Regions from separate parts of the Microbispora sp. NPDC046933 genome, predicted to be linked through region 1. Evidence: riboswitches for the same ligand, from Rfam matches in the RefSeq annotation. Region 1 holds a riboswitch; each other region holds the start of a gene.
What was found. A riboswitch is a leader RNA that binds a small molecule or an ion and turns the genes downstream of it on or off. The one in region 1 is predicted to bind cobalamin.
Positions count from the first base shown of each region.

Region 2: it holds a riboswitch for cobalamin, as region 1 does, so the genes downstream of both, ABZ857_RS23190 (cobyric acid synthase) here and ABZ857_RS11855 (ABC transporter substrate-binding protein) in region 1, are expected to answer to the same signal.
Region 3: it holds a riboswitch for cobalamin, as region 1 does, so the genes downstream of both, ABZ857_RS13540 (ribonucleoside-diphosphate reductase subunit alpha) here and ABZ857_RS11855 (ABC transporter substrate-binding protein) in region 1, are expected to answer to the same signal.

Region 1 is NZ_JBEYWW010000007.1:139,965-146,891, reverse strand. It holds gene ABZ857_RS11875 (protein kinase) at 1-1,022, shown strand, start outside; gene ABZ857_RS11870 (adenosylcobinamide amidohydrolase) at 1,012-1,863, opposite strand; gene ABZ857_RS11865 (ABC transporter ATP-binding protein) at 1,860-2,675, opposite strand; gene ABZ857_RS11860 (iron ABC transporter permease) at 2,672-3,700, opposite strand; gene ABZ857_RS11855 (ABC transporter substrate-binding protein) at 3,814-4,764, opposite strand; cobalamin riboswitch at 4,842-4,977, opposite strand; gene ABZ857_RS11850 (acyltransferase) at 5,394-6,668, shown strand; gene ABZ857_RS11845 (Gfo/Idh/MocA family oxidoreductase) at 6,631-6,927, opposite strand, start outside.
Region 2 is NZ_JBEYWW010000017.1:113,142-120,068, reverse strand. It holds gene cobN (cobaltochelatase subunit CobN) at 1-1,443, opposite strand, end outside; gene ABZ857_RS23190 (cobyric acid synthase) at 1,440-2,945, opposite strand; cobalamin riboswitch at 3,059-3,182, opposite strand; gene ABZ857_RS23185 (serine/threonine-protein kinase) at 3,245-4,711, opposite strand; gene ABZ857_RS23180 (FtsX-like permease family protein) at 4,824-6,927, shown strand, end outside.
Region 3 is NZ_JBEYWW010000008.1:187,352-194,278, forward strand. It holds gene ABZ857_RS13520 (GntR family transcriptional regulator) at 1-482, shown strand, start outside; gene ABZ857_RS13525 (TetR/AcrR family transcriptional regulator) at 1,169-1,765, opposite strand; gene ABZ857_RS13530 (hypothetical protein) at 1,875-2,582, shown strand; gene ABZ857_RS13535 (L-threonylcarbamoyladenylate synthase) at 2,986-3,963, shown strand; cobalamin riboswitch at 4,247-4,471, shown strand; gene ABZ857_RS13540 (ribonucleoside-diphosphate reductase subunit alpha) at 4,603-6,927, shown strand, end outside.

The DNA of each region.
Region 1 (6,927 bases):
TCGCGACGTGCCAGGCGTTCGTGTCCGCGCTGCGCGACGCGATCAGCGGCGGGGCGGGCGACCCGGCACCGGTCTCCCCGTCCTATCCCCCGGTCCCTCCGGTGTCCTCGTCGTCCCCCGCGTATCCGGCGTCCGCCGGATCCCTCCCGCAGGGGTCCTATCCGCCGGTCACGCCCTCCTCGTTCCCTCCCGGCACCAGGCCGCCCGTCTCCCATCCCTCGGGCTCGGTGCCGCCGCACTCGGTGCCCGCGGCGTCCCACCCGCCCGTGAGCCACCCGCCGGACGCCGGGGCCGCGGGCCGGGCACAGGGCCCAGTGCAGGGGCACGGCTCGTACCCTCCCGGGGCGCCGCACGCACAGGCCACGGTCGCGTCGGCGGCCTCGCCAGGCCGTCGGCGGGGGCTGCCGCTCGGGCCGCTGATCGGCGGCCTGGCGGTCCTGGTGTCCATCGCCGTCGCCGCCGCGCTGCTGCTCACCAGGGGCGGGGACACCGCCGCGACGTGGAACACCTATACAGGCAGCACCGCGGCGCCGTTCACCATGGCCTACCCCTCGGCCTGGGGCGAGGCCAGGACCAACGCCGACCAGTGGATGATCGCCTCCCCGGCGGTGGACGAGTTCAACGCGCTGTTCGCGGTGCCGGGCAACACCGACTGGTCGAAGGTGAACCCCATCATCAATGGCCGGCCGGACCGGGCCACGGGCGTGTTCGCCCAGGTCAGCAACACTCTGAGCACCTCGGACTCGCCGTTGGAGCTGCAGGAGAGCCTGAGCCCCGCGCTTCCCGGCGTCACCACCTACTACGGCGCCCCGGTGCCCACGACGGTCGGGGCCAGGCCGGGGTTCCGGATCGAGGGCGTGCTCAGCGACCCCCAGCAGGCCGGACGCCTCGACTTCCTCGCCTACGTCGTCCGCCAGGGCGACTCCGGCACGACCGTCCTGATCACGTTCTTCTGCCCGACCGGCAGGTGCGACCGATCGAACATCGACCACATGGTGAACACGATCACCTTCACGTCCTAGCCCGCCCATCCCGCGCCGCACCGTCCAGCCAGTCCCGCGCGCCGTCGAGGACGGCCCGGTGGACCGCACGCGCGATCCGCGCGCCCCAGACGGAGCGCGGCCCGCCGAACGCCTCCGCCGGGCCCTCCTCCCGTACGGCGACGCAGACGGCGTCCGACGCGGTCCCGGTGCAGGGGAAGCCCGCCTCCAGCAGCGCCTGCGTCTTCGCCTCGGTCACCGTCATGACGGCGTTCACCAGCGCCGGGTCGCAGAACGCGACCGGCACGGCGACCAGGATGTTGATCGTTCCCGGGCGCGGGGCCGATCGAGGCGGCGCGTACGCCTCTGTCTCGCCCACGCCGACGGCCTCCCGCGCCGTCTCGGCGACGGCCACGCCGACCGCCTTTCCCGCGATCTCCGGGGCGGCGTCGCCTGGGTTCTCCTGCTCGGCGTCCAGGACGGCCTGGCCCAGGGTCTTCCGCTCAGGCTCGGGGGCGGACGGCAGGCCGGGGTCGGGCACGCCCTCGGGCGCGGCCGCCCAGGTCGGCACGCCCAGGCCGACCGTGGCGACGGCCTCCGCTCCCCCGTCGGCCGCCACGGCGTACCGCTCCACCAGTGCCGCCGTCATCATGCCGACCCCGGGGCCGCCGGGACCGAGCGCGGCCATGTGCTCGACCGGGTCCATGCGCGAGTAACCGGCGGCCACCTGCGCGTTCAGCACCCACTCGCGGTGCCCGATGCCGCCGCCCAGCATGGCCGAGGAGATCATCCGCCAGCCGGGGCCGAACCGCCACAGCAGCGTGCCCAGCCGCAGGCCGTCCTCCACCCGGTATGTCAGGGACGGCCGCGGGACGCCCGTCATGCCTCCTCCACCATCGAGGAGATCGACGGGCGGACCAGGTGGACGACCGGGCGCCCCTCCGGGCCCGGCTCCACCCGTACGCTGGCGCCGAAGTGCTCGGTCAGCAGCGGCTCCGCCAGCACCCGCGCGGGCGGCCCGGCCGCGACCGCGCGCCCGGCGGCGAGCAGCACGAGCGCGTCGGCGTACTGCGCGGCGAGGCTGAGGTCGTGCAGCGTCGTCACGACGGTGAGGTCGTCGGCCAGGCGCAGCCGGTCGACGAGTTCGAGCACCTGCTGCTGGTGGCCCAGGTCGAGCGCCGTGGTCGGCTCGTCCAGCAGCAGCACCGGCGCCTGCTGCACCAGCGCCCTGGCGAGCACGACCCGCTGCCGCTCGCCCCCGGAAAGATGCCCGAGCGGCCGGGACGCGAAGCCGTCCAGGTCGAGCCGTTCCAGCACCGACCGCGTCACCTCGCGATCCCGCGCGCTCTCGCTGCCGAGATAGGGGATGTACGGCGTGCGGCCCAGCAACGCGTAGTCGTAGACCGTCATGTCGGGCGGCAGCGCCGGGCTCTGCGGGGCGTAGGCGATCAGCCGGGCCCGCCTGCGCGGGCGCAGGTCGTCCACGGCCGTCCCATCGACGAGCACCTCGCCCTCCCTCGGGACCAGCCCGGCGACGGCCCGCAGGAGCGTGGACTTGCCCGCGCCGTTCGGCCCGATGACCGCCAGCCACCGGCCGGGCGCGGCCGTCAGCGTGACGTCCGTGAGCACCCGCCGCCCGCCCAGCGTCACGCCCACGCCACGCGCCTCGATCGCCGGCACGGCCCGCCCGCTCACGTCTCCACCCGCCGGGTCAGGCGCAGGACGGTGACGAAGAACGGCGCCCCGACGAACGCCGTGACCACCCCGATCGGCAGTTCGGCCGGCGCGAGCACCGTACGCGCGAGCGTGTCCGCCAGCACGAGGAACGCCGCGCCGCCGAGCAACGACAGCGGCAGCACGATCCGGTAGGACCAGCCGGCGAGCCGCCGGACCACGTGCGGCACCACGATCCCGACGAACGCGATCAGACCGCTGACGGCCACCGCCGACGCGGTGGCGAGCGAAGCGGCCAGCAGCACGACGAAGCGCACCCGCGCCGCGCGCAGGCCGAGACTGACCGCCTCCTCGTCGCCCACCGACAGCACGTCGAGCAGCCGCCCGTGCAGCAGCATGACGACGGTCGACACCACGGCGTACGGCGCGATCATGCGGAGCTGGTCCCAGCCGCCGCCGACGTCGCCGAGGATCCAGGAGTAGATCCGCTGCAGTTCCTCCACCTTGAGCTGCTGCACGAAGGTCTGGATGGCGGTGAGGAACGAGGTGACCGCGACCCCGGCGAGCACGAGCGTGGCGGTGCCGCCGCCCCGGCCCGCCGTGTGGCCCAGCGCGTACGCGAGGAACACCCCGCCGACGGCCCCGGCGAAGGCGGCGATCGGCACCGCGCTCACCCCGGCGTCGCCGCCCACGAAGACCACGACGAGCGTCACCGTGAGGCCGGCCCCGGCCGCCGCCCCGAGCAGGTACGGATCGGCCAGCGGGTTGCGGAACACGCCCTGGTAGCCCGCCCCGGCCGTGGCGAGCAGCCCGCCCACGACGGCGGCGAGCAGCACCCGCGGCACCCGGAGCTGGAACAGCAGCCCCTCCTCGACCGGGGTGAGCCCCGAGTGCACGGACACCAGCGGCAGGCGGTCGAGCAGCGCCAGCACGATGGCGCGGGGCGAGATGCCCGCCGCGCCCGCCATCAGGCCGAGGACGAGACTGGCCGCCAGCACGGCGGACGCGACGAGCAGCGCCCGGCCGCGCGGCCGGACCGGCGTCATCACGCCACCACCGGCCTCACCGCGCCACCACTCAGCACGCCACCACTCAGCACGCCACCACTCAGCACGCCACCACTCACCGCGCCACCACGGGTGTCCGTGTCACCACCGGCTCAGCTCGCCGCCTTCTGCACGGCGTCGCTGACGGCCTGGGCGAGGTCGGCGACCCGAGGCCCCCAGCGGGAGGCGACGTCGTCGTCCAGCTCCACCACGCGGCCCTTCTTCACGGCGGACAGGCCGGACCAGCCCGGTCGCTTGGCCAGCGCGGCGGCGTTCTGGCCGCAGCACTTGGTGTCGCCGAGGAAGATCAGGTCGGGGTCGGCCTTGGCCACGAACTCCGCCGACAGCTTGGGGTAGCCGCCCGCCGCGTCGGGCGCCTCGTCGGCGATGTTCTTCAGCCCGAACAGGCTGTAGACCTGCCCGATGAACGTGCTCGACGTCGCCGCGTAGGGCGTGGTGTCCAGCTCGTGGTAGTACGTCAGGTCCTTGCCCTTCGGCGCCGCCGCCGCGAGGGCGTCGATCTTCTGCTTGACGCCGCTCGCCACCTCCTCGGCCTTGGCCGCGTTGCCGGTGGCGGCGCCGAGGTCCCTGATCTGGTCGTAGGTGTCGTCCAGCTTGGTCGCGGCGGGTTCCAGCAGCACCGGCACGCCGACCTTGCCGAGCCCGGCGACCACGCCCTCCAGGTCGTTGGCGAGCACGACGAGGTCGGGCTTCGCGGCGACGATCGCCTCGACGTTGGGTTTGAACCCCGACAGCGACGTCTTGGGCGCCTCCGGCGGGTAGTTCGACTGGTCGTCCACCGCCGCCACCTGGCCGCCCGCGCCGATCGCGAACAGGATCTCGGTGGCCGTCGGGGACAGCGACACGATGTGCTCGGGCCTCTTGGCGATGGTCACCGCGCCGTTGCCCGCCTGGACCGTGACGGGGAACGCACCCTGCCCGGCGCCGTCCGAGGCGGTGGATGTGGGGGTCGCGGACGTGGCGGCGCCGTCGGTCTGGCCGCAGCCGGCCAGAGCGAGCACGCCCAGCACCACACCCGCGACGGCCGTGCGTACGGGCCTCACGAGGTCCTCCATCAGGGGGAATGCCGGGAATCGAGGGACCCGCTGGAAGCGACGGATCACCCTTTTCCACGAGGGTCGATGGCGTCGGCGCACAGCGCAGGCGACCTGGCTCGTCCCCGGGGCGGGGAACCACAGTTGCGGGACAGCGCCGGATTCTCACCGGACTTCGCTACGCGGCGCGCGTCGGACGCAACGGTACCAATCCCTCACACGGCGTCCACCCCCGGCCCGTCCGCGCCCGGCACCGCACCGCACCGCGGTGTGTGCGACGCGCGTCGGCCGGGCCGCCTGCCTCGGCGTACGCGGGGATGGTAGGGCAGGCCCCACCCCGGCGGTAGGGGACCGCGCATGATCGGAAGTAGGGACCGCGTCGCTGCGCCGGGCGGGGCCGAGGCGAGACGCTTGAACCGCTCCCGGATCCGAGACTCCGAGACCCACCGAAACTCCGAGACCCACCAGGACCCCGAGACCCACGGACCCCGAGACCCACCGGGACCCCGAGCCCACGGACCCCGAGACCCACCGGGACCCCGAGCTCGCCGAGACACCGAGCTCACCGAGACACCGACACCCCCGCCGCCCGCGGGTCCACCACCCCCCCGGCGGCCGACACAGCGAAGGCGGCCCCCGTGTCCCTGACCATGCTTCCTCCCGCTCCCCAGAGGGCGCCGGCCTCGCCCGCGCCACGGGACCGCTTCATCGACGTCCTGCGCGTCTTCGGGATGGTCCTCGTGGTCGTCCAGCACTGGACCATGCCGGTCCTGTCGTACGCCCAGGGGCGGCTGACCACGGGCAACGCCCTGGCGGCGATTCCGTACGTCACCTGGATCTCGCAGGTCATGCCGCTGGTCTTCTTCGCCGGCGGCGCGGCCAACGCGATCAGCTTCCAGTCCGCCGTCCGCCGGGGCGGCACGGCCCGCGAATGGACGGCGCGGCGGGTGCGCCGCCTGGCCTGGCCGGTGGTGCCGCTCGCGGTCGTCTGGCTGCCGCTCCCCCACCTCCTGGTGGCCCTCGGAGTGCCCGCGCAGCCGGTGGAGGTGGCCGCGCGGACGGTCGGCCAGTTGCTCTGGTTCCTGGCGGTCTACCTGCTGGCCGTGGTGGCCACGCCGCACCTGCTGCGGGTGCGGGCCGGGGTGGCCCTGCCGGTGCTGGCGGGCGGCGCGGTGCTGATGGACGTGGTCCGGTTCTCCGGTCTGGAGGCCGCCGGCTACCTCAACGTCGCGTTCGTCTGGCTGGCCGTCCACCAGGTCGGGTTCCGGTACGCCGAGGGCGGCCTGGAATGGCTGAGGGGGCGCCGCGCCGCCTGGCTCGCGGTGGCCGGGTTCGGAATGGTGGCGGCCCTCGTGGCCACCGGGCCCTACCCCGCGAGCATGATCGGGATGCCCGGGATGATCTCGAACATGGCACCGCCGAGCGCCTGCCTGCTCGCGCTGTTCGCGGGCCAGCTCGGCCTGGCGATGCTGCTGCGCCCCGCCCTGAACGCGCTGGCCGCCCGGCCCCGGGCCGAGGCGGTGCTCACCGCGCTCGCGCCGCGCATGATGACCGTCTACCTGTGGCACATGACCGCGCTCGTCGCCGTCGCCGGTGTGGCGACCGTCGGCTTCGGGCTGGCGACCCCGCACGCCGGCTCGGCGGCCTGGTGGAGCGCCGTCCCGCTGTGGCTGGCCGCCCTGGCGCTGGTCCTGGTCGCGCTCACCGCGCTGCTCGGCCGGTTCGAGGAGCCCGCGGGCGCCGCCGCCCACCGGCACGTGGTGGCGGCCGCCCCGCTCGTCGGCGGCGCGCTGCTCGCCCTCACGATCAGCGGCTTCGCACCCGGCCCGGCGCCGCTGATCGCGTCGGCCGCCCTGGTCGCGGGCCTGGCCCTGGTCAGCCGGCCCGCAGCTGCCGCTCCACGTCGTCGATGACCTCCTGCAGGCGCAGGCCGTGGCGGGCGTCGAGCGGATGCCCGCCGCCGTCGCGCACCGTGCCCGCGAACTGCCTGACCACCTCGGGGAAGACGTCGCCGAGTTCGGAGCCGAGCAGCGTGGCGCTGCCGAGCCGTCCGTACACGTCGATCCGGCTGGGCGGGGTCTCGCCCTCGGCGGCCATGCACAGCGACGCCTCGCTGACCGCGCCGCCCTCGTGCTCCAGCAGCAGGCCGACCCAGCCGAGCGGGTCGCCGTG
Region 2 (6,927 bases), on a different contig from region 1:
GCTCGGCGGCAGGTCGGGGTCGTGGTAGATGGCGACCGGGTTCTCGCCGAACCCCCGGGGCGGCTGGATGGCGAGCATGACGTTGCCGAACCGCAGCGCGGCCAGCACGATGTCGCTCCCGTCCACGTAGAGGGAGCCGGGCGGCGGCCCCCAGTGCGCGGTCACCGCCTCGCGCAGGTCGCCGGGCAGCGCCGCGAACCACTCCTGGTAGGCGCGCAGCGGCACACGGGCCGGGGCCGCCTCCAGTTGCTCCTCGGTGAGCCACTCCACGTCGTGGCCGCCCGCCGCGATCAGAGCGTGGATCAGCGCGTCGCCGTCGTCCGGCGCGTCGCCCACGTCGTACCCGGCCGCGCGCAGGGCGCGCAGCAGCACGACGGCGGAGGCCGGGGTGTCGAGCCCGACCGCGTTGCCGACCCGGGAGTGCCGTGTGGGATAGGACGACAGCACGATCGCCAGGCGCTTGTCCGCGTTCGGCACGTGGCGCAGCCGGGCGTGCGCGACCGCGAGCGCGGCCACCCGGCCGCACCGCTCGGGGTCGGCGACGTAGACCGGCACGCCGTCGGGCCCGTCCTCCTTGAACGAGAACGGCACCGTGACGAGCCTGCCGTCGAACTCGGGCACCGCCACCTGCATCGCGGCGTCCAGCGGCGACAGGCCGGCGTCCGAGTCCGCCCACACCGACCGGGGCGTGGTCAGGCACAGCGCCTGCAGCACCGGCACGTCGAGGGCGGCGAGCGCCCCGGCGTCCCAGGCGTCCTCGTCGCCCCCGGCGCTCGCGGCGGCGGCGACCGCACCGCCCGCGGCCAGCACGGTGACGACGAGAGCGTCCACCGGCCGCAGCAGGTCCAGGAGTTCGTCCCCGGCCCCGCGCAGCGATCCGCAGAAGACCGGCAGCACGTCCGCGCCCGCCGCCTCGACCGCGTCGCACAGCGTGTCGACGAACGCCGTGTTGCCCGACAGCTCGTGCGCCCGGTAGTAGACCACCCCGACCAGCGGGCGGCCCTCCCGGCGGGCCCGGCCGGGCCGCACGCCGTACTCCGGAGTACGCCGGGGCGGTGCGAACCCCTCGCCGGTCAGCAGGAGCGTGTCGGACAGGAAGCGGCGCAGCTCCGCCAGGTTGTCCGGGCCGCCCTCGGCCAGATAGGCGAGTGCCTGCGCCGCGACCCCGGACGGCACGGTGGACAGGGCCATCAGCGCGGCGTCCGGGGCCTGCTCGCCGCCGAGCACGACGGTGGGCCGCCCGGCGGCCAGCACGGCGTCGAGTCCCTCGGGCCACGAGCGCCTGCCGCCGAGCAGCCGGACGACGACGGCGTCCACGCCGTCCACCAGGGCGGGCACGTCCTCGGGGGCCGTACGCGCGGGGTTGGCGACCCGCCAGCCCGCCCCGCTGCGGGTCGCGGCGAGCAACTCGGTGTCGGCGGTGGACAGCAGCAGCATCGTCATGAGCGGGCCTCCCGCAACGCGATCTCGGCAGTGGGCAGGCCGGTGGGCACGCCGCGTTCGATCAGCCGCCACACGGCCTCGGTGTCCAGGTGCTCCTCGACCAGGTCGCCCAGCGCGTCGAGGCGGGCCTCCCGGTGCGCGGCGAACGTGCCGGTCCCCGGCAGCCAGTCGCGGCCGGTGACGGCGGCGACCTCGGCGAGGAAGGCTCTGCGGAACCCGTCGCGCTCGAACAGGCCGTGCCAGGTCGTGCCCCACACCGGCCCCACCCGGCAGCCGTCGAGGAACGGCTCGCCGCCCTCTGCCGTGACCCGGCCGTGGTGGATCTGGTAGCCCGTGACCTCCTGGCCGCGCCACTCGCCCTCCGCGAGCGCGAGCACCTTGTCCGGCGCGTACGCCGTGCGGGCCGGCAGCAGCCCCAGGCCGGGCACCCGGCCCGCCCTGCTCTCCACGTCGTCGTCGACGACCGTGCCGAGCATCTGGAAGCCGCCGCAGATCCCGAGCACCGGCAGGCCCTGGGCGGCGCGGCGGCGCAGCGCCGCGTCCAGACCGCGCTCGCGCAGCCAGGCGAGGTCGCCGACGGTGGCGCGGGTGCCGGGCAGCACGACGAGGTCGGCGTCGGCGAGCTCGGCGGGGGTGGTGGCCAGGCGCACGCTCACCCCCGGCTCGGCGGCCAGCGCGTCGGCGTCGGTGACGTTGGACATGCGGGGCAGCCGCACCAGCGCCACGCGCAGCACCTCACGCCCCACCGGCGGGGTGAGCAGGCCGGGACGGCTGTCGAGGTCGAGGGAGTCCTCCACGTCGAGCCAGAGCCCGGACCGCCACGGCAGCACGCCGAGGCACGGGCGTCCGGTCGCCTCCGCCAGCCAGTCGAGCCCGGGCCGCAGCAGCGCGAGGTCGCCGCGGAACTTGTTGACCACGAATCCGGCGATGTGCCGCTGGTCGTGCCGGTCGAGCACGGCGAGGGTGCCGGCGAAGTGCGCGAGCACGCCGCCCCTGTCGATGTCGCCGACGACGAGCGCCGGCAGGCCGGCCGCGCGGGCCAGGCCCATGTTGGCGATGTCGCGGTCGCGGAGGTTGACCTCGGCGGGGCTGCCCGCGCCCTCGCAGATCACCACGTCGTAGCGGCGGCGCAGGCCGTCGAGCGCGTCGAGGGCGACGTCGAGCAGGCGCATCTTGTGGTCGCGGTAGGACAGGGCGTCCACGTCGGCGTGCGCGCGGCCGAGCACGACGACGTGCGAGTGCCGCTCCCCGGCGGGCTTGATCAGCACCGGGTTCATCGCGGCCTCGGGCTCGACCCGGGCGGCCGCCGCCTGCATCGCCTGGGCCCGTCCGATCTCGCCGCCATCGGCGGTGACCATCGAGTTGAGCGCCATGTTCTGCGCCTTGAACGGCGCGACCCGTACGCCGCGGCGGGCCAGCCACCGGCACAGGCCGGCCACCAGGACGCTCTTCCCGGCATCGGAGGTGGTGCCCGCGACGAGCAGGCCGCCACTGGTCGCCACGTCAGGCGGTGGAGCGCGAAACCGGCAGTGAGGCGCGTGCGCGCAGGCCTGTCCGGGCCATGGCATGTCCCCCCTGGGGGTATCCGCGCCCCCGGTAGAAGGTCCGACGGCCGGAGTATCCTGGCTCCCGGATCGGCGCTTCCCCCGGCCTTCCCGCCCGTGCTGGGCAGTGGCGTGGGTGAGGGTCGCTCCCCGGTGACAGTGGCGGGACCGCGCCGGATTCACACCGGCTTCCTCCGCGTCCGTCGCTTGCGGTGGTCAACATACACCTTCGTGCCGTATGTCCCGCAAGTGTGGTGCTATGTGTGTTTGAGTGTGGCGATCATGTAGAACGGCACGTTCTTCGTCACCGCGTTCTCGCCGTGCCCGTTGTAGTCGAACGTCATCGCCCCGTTGTCGTGGACCGTCAGGTAGATCGTGCCGTTGCGCACGCAGTTGCCCCGCATGGACACCCGCTTCAGCCGCACCGTCGTCCCGCTGACCACCTCGAGCCTGGACCTGCCCACGCAGCGGTAGTCGACGAACTGCTCGGTGACGGTGTCGCCTCCCTTGGGCACGGTCAGGACGAGCGTGTCGTGCCCGCCGGGCTCGAAGGTCACCCTGCCGCGCCACACGCCCGCGAAGCGTGCGCCGAAGCGCAGGGGCTCGCGCCCTGCTGACGTCGCGGCGGGCGTCGGAGTGGGCATCGGAGTAGGCGTCGTGGTCGTGGGCGTCGTGGTCGTGGGCGTAGGCGAGGGGGCCGGCGTGACGACGGCCGTCGTGCGCCTCGCGTCATCGTCGGCGACGCCTTCGGACGGCAGCGTGGACAGCAGCACCCCCGCCGTCGCCGCGACCGCGAGTGTGACCGCCGCCCCCGCGAGCAGGCCCCGGCGGCGGCCCGAGCCGCGCGGCGAGGGGACGGTATCCGGTCCCGCGGACGGGGAACGCCGCGCGGCGGTGAGCGCGCCCGGGATGTCGCCGGCGGTCCCCTCCGGAACCGCGCCGAGCAGCCGCATCGTGATGTGGACGATGTCCGGGCGCTCCGCGGGGTCCTTGCGCAGGGCCAGCGCCACGATGGAGCGCAACGGCTCCTCCAGGTCGCCGAGGTCGGGCTCCTTGGTGAGCACGCGGTTCAGGACGGCGGGCAGCGTATCGTCGCCGAACGGCGGCCTGCCGGTGGCGGCGAACACCATCACGCAGCCCCACGCGAACACGTCCCAGGCGGGTGCGGGCGGCTCGCCGGCGATCTGCTCGGGCGCCATGTAGGCGGGTGTGCCGGCGATGCCGCTGCTCGCCGTGGTCGCGCCCAGATGGCGGGCGACCCCGAAGTCGACGACCCTCGGACCGTCAGGCCCCAGCAGCACGTTGGCGGGCTTGAAGTCGCGGTGGACGATCCCCGCCTGGTGTACGGCGGCGAGCGCGGTCGCGGTCGCCACGGCCAGCCGGTGCAGGGCGGGCCCGGACCGCCGTCCCGCCTGCTGCAGCGAGGGGCCCTCCACGTACTCGCTCACGACGTACGGCCGCGGGCCGTCCAGGTCGAAGTCGAGGACCTGAGCCACGCAGAACGGCGCGACCCGCCGCGCGGCGGCGATCTCCCGCGCGAAGCGGCGGCGGGCGTCCGCGTCCCCCGACCAGCCCTCATGCAGCAGCTTGACCGCCACAGGTGTGCCGTCGGCCGAACGGCCGAGGTAGACCACCCCCTGGCCGCCCGCGCCGAGGCGGCCCTCCAGCCGATAGCCGCCGATCCCGGCCGGATCTCCCGTGAGCAACGGCCTCACCGCAGGCATGCAGCCCTCCTCGGCCCGTTTTCCTCTCACCTTAGATGAACGGAACGCTGGTGCTTCTGGATCATGCTTGTCATGATGCCGGGATGAACGTGGTGAGGGCCGGGTCGTGAGGATGGTGCGAGCGCGGCTGCCGCTGGTGGTCCGGCGCGCGCTGGCCGAGCCCCTGCTGCTGGCCGCCGCGTTCGGCTCCATCCTGCTCGCCACCACGACGATCTCGGCTCTCCTGCTGCACGCGGGGTCGGCGACCCAGGCGGGGGTGCGGCGGGCCCTGGAGACGGCGCCGCTCACCGCCACCGCCACCGTCGTCACCTCCTCGGTCACGGCAGGGGACTATGCCGGCGTCGACCGGGCCGTCCGCACGGGGATCGCCCACGCCCACGGGGATGTGCCGGTACGGGTCATCGTGCGCGTCGAGTCCGACTCCTACGCGCTGGAGGGACAGGATCGCGGCGGCCGGCCCGTCCTGACCCGGTTCGCCATGTACGAGGGACTGGACGGCCGGGCGGACCTGGTGAGCGGGCGCTGGCCCCCGGAAAGGACTGGGGCGGGAACGGCGACGGTGGAAGTGGCGCTGTCCGAGCCGGCGTCGGGGGCTATGGGCGTGTCCACCGGCGACGAGTTCACCGTCGTGGGACGCCTGGACGGCAGGAAGGCCCGCGTGCGCGTCACCGGCGTCTTCCGGCTGCGCGACCCCGGCGACCCGCGCTGGGCGGGGGAGGAACTGCTGCGCTCCGGCACGAAAACGGGTGACTTCACCTCATACGGACCCCTGGTCGTGCCGTCCGGCACGTTCCTCGACAGGTTCGCGACCGGCGTCTCGGCCCGCTGGCTCGCCGAACCCGACCTGCGCAGGCTTCCGCCCGACCGGCTGCGGCCGTTCTCCGCGTCGGTCGGCGGGGTCTCCCGCGCCGTGCGGGCCGGCTGCCCCCGGTGCACGGTCACCGAGACGCTGTCCGCCACGCTGCTGCGGCTCGACCGCGACGCCCTGGTCGCCCGCTCCACCATGCTGGTCCCGGTGTTCCAGTTGCTGGTGCTGGGCGCGTACGCGCTGGCACTGACGGCGCGGCTGCTGGCCGAGCACCGCCGGATGGAGACGGCCCTGCTGCGCTCCCGGGGCGGCGGGTCGCCGCGGCTCGCCGCCCTGTCGGCGGGGGAGGCGCTGCTGATCGCACTGCCCTGCGCGCCGGTGGCGCCGTTCCTCGCGCCCGCCCTCCTCGGGCTGCTGGGGGCGTTCCCCTGGATCGAGGCGACCGGCGTCGAGCCTCCGCGGACGCCGGACGGGGCCACGTTCGCGGTCGCGGCGGCGGTCGCGCTCGCCTGCGCCGCGATGCTGGCGTTCCCGCCTCTCCTGGCCGCCCGCCGCACGTACGTCGAGGAGCAGGCCGAGCGCGGACGCGGCGACCGGCCCGGCCTGGCGCAGCGGGCCGGCGCCGACCTGGCGCTGCTCGTCGTGGCGGCGCTCGCCGTCTGGCGGCTGGTTCACTACGACGCGTCCGAGGCCACCCGGTTCGGCGGTGAGCTCGGGCTCGACCCGCTGATCGGGGCGGGCCCGGCGCTGGCCCTGCTCGGCGGCGGGATGGCCGCTGTGCGGCTGGTGCCCGCCGTCGCCGGGTTCGCGGAACGGGCGACGCGGCGGCGCTCCGGCTTCGGCCCGGCCCTGGCCGCACGGCAGGTGAGCCGGCGTCCCGCCCGTTATGCCGGTCCCGCGCTGCTGCTGACGATGGCGGTCGCGATCGGCGTGCTGTCCCTCACCACCGCCGCCACCTGGCGGGGCGCGCAGGAAGACCGGGCGCGGCATCTCGCGGGCGCCGACCTGCGTGTCGCGGCCCTTCCCGGGGACGACGCGCGCACATTCGAGACGCTGCCGGGGGTCGTGGCGGCCGCACCGGCGTACCGCGCCACGGTCGTGGCGGACAGCGCGGACGCCACCCTGATCGCCCTGGACGCCGCGCGAGCGGGCCGTGTCCTGCTGCTGCGTCCCGACCTTTCGGAGCTGTCACCGGCGGAGCTCGCGGGCCGGCTCGCCGGTCCCTCCGGACAGGCGCTGCCGGTGGTGGTGACCGCGGGTCTGGCGGACGCCGTACGGATCACGGCCGGCACGGCGACGATACCGATCAGAGTGGTGGGCGTCGTCGCGGCGATGCCCGGCACACCGGAGGGGACCCCGGCCCTGCTCGCCGACCTGGCGGCGCTGCGGGAACAGGCGAAGGGCGCGC
Region 3 (6,927 bases), on a different contig from region 1:
TGCGCGAGGCCATCATGATCCTCGAACAGGAGGGCCTGGTCATCTCCCATCCCTACCGCGGCGCCCAGGTGGCTCCGATCTCCCAGGACGAGATACGGGAGATCCTCGTCCCGATCCGGCTCGTCATCGAGCGAATCGCGTTCAGGCGCGCGGCGGAGAACGCCACCTCCGAGTTGGTCGACCGGCTCACCGCCCTGGTCGACGACATGGAGAGGACCACCTCCCCGGACCGGCTGGCCGATCTCGATCTCGCCTTCCACGAAGCGGTCATCGCGGCCGCCAGCGAACCGCAGACGCTGGCCATCTGGCGGACCATCCAGCCGCGGGTCCGTGCCTACTTCGTCCGGGACGCACCGGCGCACACCGACCCCGCCGAAATCCCACGCCAGCACCGGGCGCTGCTGGAGGCCATCCGCGCAGGCGACCCGGAAGCCACCGAGCGAGCGATCGCCGAACACGTGGAGACCTACCTCGGCGAGTAGTGGGGTGTCCACGAACCTCGGCCGGGTCGGTCACCGCGCCGGAAGGGACCTCCGGTCCTCGCGAAGCCCGCTCCGCTCCACCCGCGGAAATTCCTTCGCGAGCTCGGAATTTCCGCGCCGGGCTGCCCGCATGGCTGCCCGGCGGATTCAAGCTTGCTCACTCCCGCGGACCGGCGCGGCCTGACTCGCTGTTCTCGCCTCCCGGCCGGCCATCGGCGACCACAGTGGCGACCACAGCGGGTCAGCGCCTGCCGACGGGGTATCGGACGGCGGACGGGTCTGAAGCCCTTCCGCGGATGATCCGCGATTGTCCGCGGCGTCCCTGATCGCAGCGGGCAGGGATGTCCGCCGGACGGTCAGTGGCGCTGCCCTGTCATCTGTGGCGGAGGTGGTCCTTGTCGTCAGAGCTGGGGCCGTAGGAAGCATGCCCTCGCGGCAGAGACGGGTCAAAGGCCGGGCTGTATCCCTCTGTGGAGCGCCCACCCTTGCGCTTCTTCAACCCGGCGAGATCACGACGTAGCCCCGCGAGAACCGACCGCAGGCGTCCTTTCACTGCACTGTCCTCCTTCACCGCACTGTCCTCCTTCGCAAGCGCCCCGCCTGGAACCTCACAGGGCTTCCGTCCTGCCCCTGTCCGGAGCCGATCTGGAGTGGTTCGTCGAACACGCCCGGCGCCCGCCGGCAGCTCAGGTGATCAGTGGAATGAAGATGGTGTCGACGATCTCTTGGATGGCTGACGAGGACATCGGTCTCAGGTTCATGAGTACTTCGTGTCTGAGCAGGTCGTAGGGCAACCGCGCGATTCGCGGGGTCAGTTTCGAACTATCGATCTCTCCTCGTTCGGCGGCACGTTGCGTCACGGACTCGATCAGCGACCACCTTTGATCGATCAGGGAGGTACGCAGCCCGGCGGGCGTTGTTCCAGTCTCTTCGAAGTAGGCGGCCAACTGTGCGGTCATGGTCGCGGCGAACATTGTGAACGCTCCGTTGAGCTGTTCGAGTAGCGCAATGGTGTCATCACGCAGGGATCCAGTGTCAGGATCGACGAGCGAGAACTGATCGCTGGCGCGGGTGATGGCGTCACGAACGAGTGTCTCCTTGGTCGCCCAGTGGCGGTTGACGACCGGCCGGCTGGTGCCGGCACGTTGCGCGACCCCAGCGAAGGTGAGCGCGGCATACCCGCGCTCCATCAGTTCGTCCCACGCGGCGTCGAGCAGTGCGGCCTCCAGCTCCGCGCCATGTCGGCGACGGGTGCGGGCAGGCTCTCCCCTTGTAAGATGCACGAATGCATCTTACACTCCTGGCCAAGCCCGCGACATGGGCAAACACGCCTCCTGCGCCAGTCATCCCGACAGTACTGGTGCAGCTACTCGCATCATGAGAGGGGATGCAATGGGCACCACTGCCGATGTGCAGCCGTCTACCTCGGTGACGGTCGACGTACACACAATGGGCCGCACGTTCGATGAGTCGACGGTGGATCAGTGGGAGTTGAAGGCCGCACGGCGAGCCCTGAGGAACCTGAAGACGGTGGCCGGTGGGCAGGTGATGATGGACCTCCTTGCCGAGCAGATCGACGCCGGCGATCGCTTCCACAAGGAGATCATCGAGGCTTCGGACGGCACCTACCGTGAGTCGCGCACCGAATTCACCGTACGCGGACTCAGCGGCACAGACCTGGCCAACTGGTTCCAGTCGCAGACCGCCACCGGCCGCTTCCAGGACAAGGCGTTGCTCCTCAACGCTCACCCCGAGCACTACGTCGAGCCGCCGAACTACACGGGTGGGATGGTGGAGACGATCGGGGGTCACCTCACTCGGTTCAAGGTGGCGGTGGCCCGCGAACTGCCCCCGCTGGTCGCTGAATACCTCGACCCGTCCTATCCGGCGACGCTGATGAATGCCCTGCTGAGCCTCGATGACGGCACGCCTTTCGCGTACGCCCTGCACCAGGCACGGGACACCGATACCGGCGCGGACGTCGTGGTGCGCATCATCTACCCGTCCGCCGCGCCGGACTCGATGATCGAGGGGCACTGCGAACACCTGGCGGTCGAGTTCCGCAGCTGGATCCGAAACGCAGCGACCGCGACCCGGTAACCGGCAAGCGATATCCATCGGCCCCCAGACCGGCGAGGGCTGAGAGCCACACGGCGAACGCCGCCTCGCGGCCCGCGCCCGCTCGGCGGCTCCGTTGGGACGTGGTGGGTCGAGTACCAGGCCACGATGCCGCCCAGGTCGCCATCCTGGAGATCCAGTGCGGTCATCGAACCCACCTCGAACCGCCGCTCAACCGCCGACATGATCATCGCGGGGGACTGGTGAACCAGGGTAGGGCCTGCGGGTTCTACGCTGGGCCGGGGGCGTCCTGGCGGCGTTCCCCCGGTGCCGCTGTGACGGCTTTCGTGCGTCCGGGCTCACGCGTGCCGTCGGCCCTGGTCGCTTGCCAGGCGCCGGCGAGACCGCGGAGTGTGGGGAGTGGGACAGTGAGAGGATTGCGAGGGTGACGGCAAGAACCAGTGACATCGAGAAGGCGGCCGCTGTGCTGCGCGCCGGAGGTCTGGTGGCCTTCCCGACCGAAACCGTCTACGGTCTGGGCGCCAACGCCGAGGATCCCGCCGCCGTCGCGCGCGTCTTCCAGGTCAAGGGGCGCCCGCCCTCCCATCCCCTGATCATCCATATCGGCGGCGCGGAGCACCTGGGCGACTGGGTCGAGGACGTGCCCGTGACCGCGCGCCTGTTGGCCGAACGCTTCTGGCCTGGGCCACTCACGCTGGTCCTGCGGCGCGGTCGCCGGGTGCCCCTCGAAGCGACCGGTGGCCTGGAGACGGTGGCCGTGCGCGTGCCCGACCACCCCGTCGCGCTCGCGCTGCTGTCGGCCTTCGGCGGAGGTGTCGCGGCCCCGTCCGCCAACCGCTTCGGCTCGGTCAGCCCCACGACGGCGAACCACGTCCGTACGGAGCTCGGTGATGCCGTCGACTTCGTGCTGGACGGCGGCCCCTGCGAGGTCGGCGTCGAGTCGACCATCGTCGACGCCACAGGCGACACCCCGAGCGTCCTTCGGCCCGGCGGGGTGACGCGGGAGGACCTCGAAGCGGTGCTGGGGGGCACGCTCGCGGTCCACTCGACGAGCCGCATTCGGGTGCCGGGCCAGCATCCGTCACACTACGCGCCGCGTGCGCGGGTCGTCCTCGTCGAGCCCGAGAAGGTCGTCGTCGAAGCGGAGCTCGCGCAGGAGCTGGGGCACCGGGTGGGTGTCTTTCTTCCCCCTTCCTATGGCGACGCTCAGGTGAAGGCGCATGCCGTGGTGGCGGTCCCCGGTTCGATGGCCGCCTACGCGCGCGGGCTGTACGGGTTCCTGCGCGAGCTCGACCAGCGGGGGTGCGACCTCATCGTCGCGTCCTTGCCGGTGGAGGAGGGGCTGGGGCTGGCGATCGCCAACCGGCTCCGCCGCGCCGCGGGGCCCCGGCCGTCCGAGTGACCGGCGCCCGCGCCGGTCGATGTTCCTGCCGACACCTGATGCGCGTCCGGCCCCGCTTGCACAAGACGGCCGAACGGAAACGCCCGGGTGAGCTCTCCACCCTGACCACCGGGTGGTGACCGAGAAGCTTCACCGCCTTCGCACGCGAGCTGAGCCGGAGCACCGGCGCCCTCGCGCCCTGTCCCGCGCCCGCTGAGGAACGGCTGTTTTCGCCGGGCACACAAAGGGCGCGTAACCCCTGTGACGCGACATGTTGGGTGTGACTTTTCCTCGCCCCCTATATATGGTGGTCGCTGCAGCTGGTTCGGCCGTCCATCCAGGACGGCCGAGGCAAGAGGGAACCCGGTGCGAGTCCGGGACTGCCCCGCAGCGGTGAGTGGGAACGACCGTTGTCACACGCACTGGATCCGGCCTACCGGCGATCTGGGAAGCGACAACCAGTAGGCAACGCGGCGACATGCCGCGCCGCCCACGAGTCCGAAGACCTGCCAGCGCGCCGCGTACTGGATGAATGGGTACGCGGCCGGTCGGAGGCCGCGCGGGACGGCTGATGGCTCTGGCGGACCGCTTTCGCGTGCTCGCCGGGATGCCTCCTGCGCGGTGCCTCGGGCCTTGGGACCGAGTTCGCGAGGAGAGGCTGTGACGGTCACAGGGGTGTCACCGGACGGGGTGTCGTCGGTGGACGCCGAGCGGCAGGTGTCCATGCCGCGACGGGTGCAGATGCACGTACGCAAGCGCAACGGGGCGAGCGAGCCGGTCGACGTCAACAAGATCGTCCGAGCGGTGGAGCGCTGGGCGGACGATCTCACCGACATCGATCCGCTCCGCGTGGCGACCAAGACGATCAGCGGCCTGTACGACGGGGCCACCACCGCCGAGCTGGATCGGCTGTCGATCCAGACCGCGGCGGAGATGATCGGCGAGGAGCCGCAGTACTCACGCCTGGCCGCCAGGCTGCTGGCCGGGTACATCGACAAGGAGGTCCGCGGCCAGGGAGTGGCCTCCTTCAGCCAGGCGATCCGGCTCGGGCACGCGCAGGGGCTGATCGGCGACGCCACGGCCGGCTTCGTCGCCGCGAACGCCCGCAAGCTCGACGACGCGATCGACCCGAGAGGCGACCTCCGGTTCGAATACTTCGGCCTGCGCACGGTGTACGACCGTTACCTGCTGCGCCACCCTTCCACCCGGCTGGTGCTGGAGACCCCGCAGTACTGGCTGCTGCGCGTGGCGTGCGGCCTGGCGACCACACCGGCCGAGGCGATCGGGTTCTACCGGCTGATGTCGTCGCTGGCCTATCTCCCCAGCTCGCCGACGCTGTTCAACTCGGGGACCCGGCACACCCAGATGTCCTCCTGCTACCTGGTCGACTCTCCCCGCGACGAACTGGGCTCGATCTACGAGCGGTACGCGCAGGTGGCGCAGCTGTCGAAGTTCGCCGGAGGGATCGGCATCTCCTGGTCGCGGGTCCGTTCGCGGGGGGCGCTCATCCGGGGCACCAACGGGCACTCCAACGGCATCGTGCCGTGGCTGCGCACCCTCGACGCGTCGGTGGCCGCCGTCAACCAGGGTGGCCGCCGCAAGGGCGCGGCCTGTGTCTATCTGGAGACCTGGCACCCCGACATCGAGGAGTTCCTCGAACTGCGCGACAACACCGGCGAGGACGCCCGCCGCACCCACAACCTCAACCTCGCCAACTGGATCCCGGACGAGTTCATGCGCCGGGTCGAGGCCGACGCGATGTGGTCGCTGTTCGACCCGAACGAGGTCCCGGAGCTGCCCGACCTGTGGGGCGAGGACTTCGACGCCGCCTACCGCGCCGCCGAGGCCGCCGGCCGGTACGTCCGGCAGGTCAAGGCCAGGGACCTGTACGCCAGGATGATGCGCACGCTGGCCCAGACCGGCAACGGCTGGATGGCCTTCAAAGACGCGTCCAACCGGCTGTGCAACCAGACCGCCGAGCCCGGCAACGTGGTGCACCTGTCCAACCTGTGCACGGAGATCATCGAGGTGTCCGGCGACACGGAGACCGCCGTGTGCAACCTCGGCTCGGTCAACCTCGCCGCGCACCTCGCCACGCACCCTGCCGGAAGCGAGATGGACTGGGAGCGGCTGCGCGCCACCGTGCGCACCGCGGTCACCTTCCTCGACCGCGTCATCGACATCAACTACTACCCGAGCCCGCAGGCCGCGGCCAGCAACCCCCGCTGGCGCCCGGTCGGCCTCGGCGTGATGGGCCTCCAGGACGTCTTCTTCGCGCTTCGGATGCCGTTCGACTCCCCCGAGGCGAAGGAACTGTCCACCCGCATCGCCGAGGAGATCTATCTGACGGCGTTGGAGACCTCGGCCGACCTGGCCGCGAAGGCGGGCCCTCATCCGGCCTTCCAGCAGACCCGGGCCGCCCGCGGGCTCCTGCAACCCGACCTGTGGAAGGTCACCGGCACCCAGGACGAGCGCTGGACGGCGCTTCGTGAGCGGATCGCCGAGCACGGGCTGCGCAACTCCCTGCTCGTCGCGATCGCGCCCACCGCGACCATCGCGTCCATCGCCGGGTGCTACGAGTGCATCGAGCCCCAGGTGTCCAACCTCTTCAAGCGCGAGACCCTCAGCGGCGAGTTCCTCCAGATCAACAGCGCGCTGGTGGCGGAGCTGAAGGCGCGCGGCCTGTGGAACGAGGAGATCAGGACCGCCATCAAGCGGGCCGAGGGCTCGGTCCAGGGAATCGAGGAACTCCCGGCGGAGCTGCGGGAACTGTTCCGCACAGCCTGGGAGCTGCCCCAACGGGCGCTGATCGACATGGCCGCCGCGCGGGCGCCGTACATCGACCAGAGCCAGTCGCTCAACCTGTTCATGAGCGCACCGACCATCGACAAGCTCTCCTCGATGTACCTCTACGCCTGGAAGAGCGGCCTGAAGACCACCTACTACCTGCGATCGCGCCCGGCTACGCGGATCCAGCAGGCGACG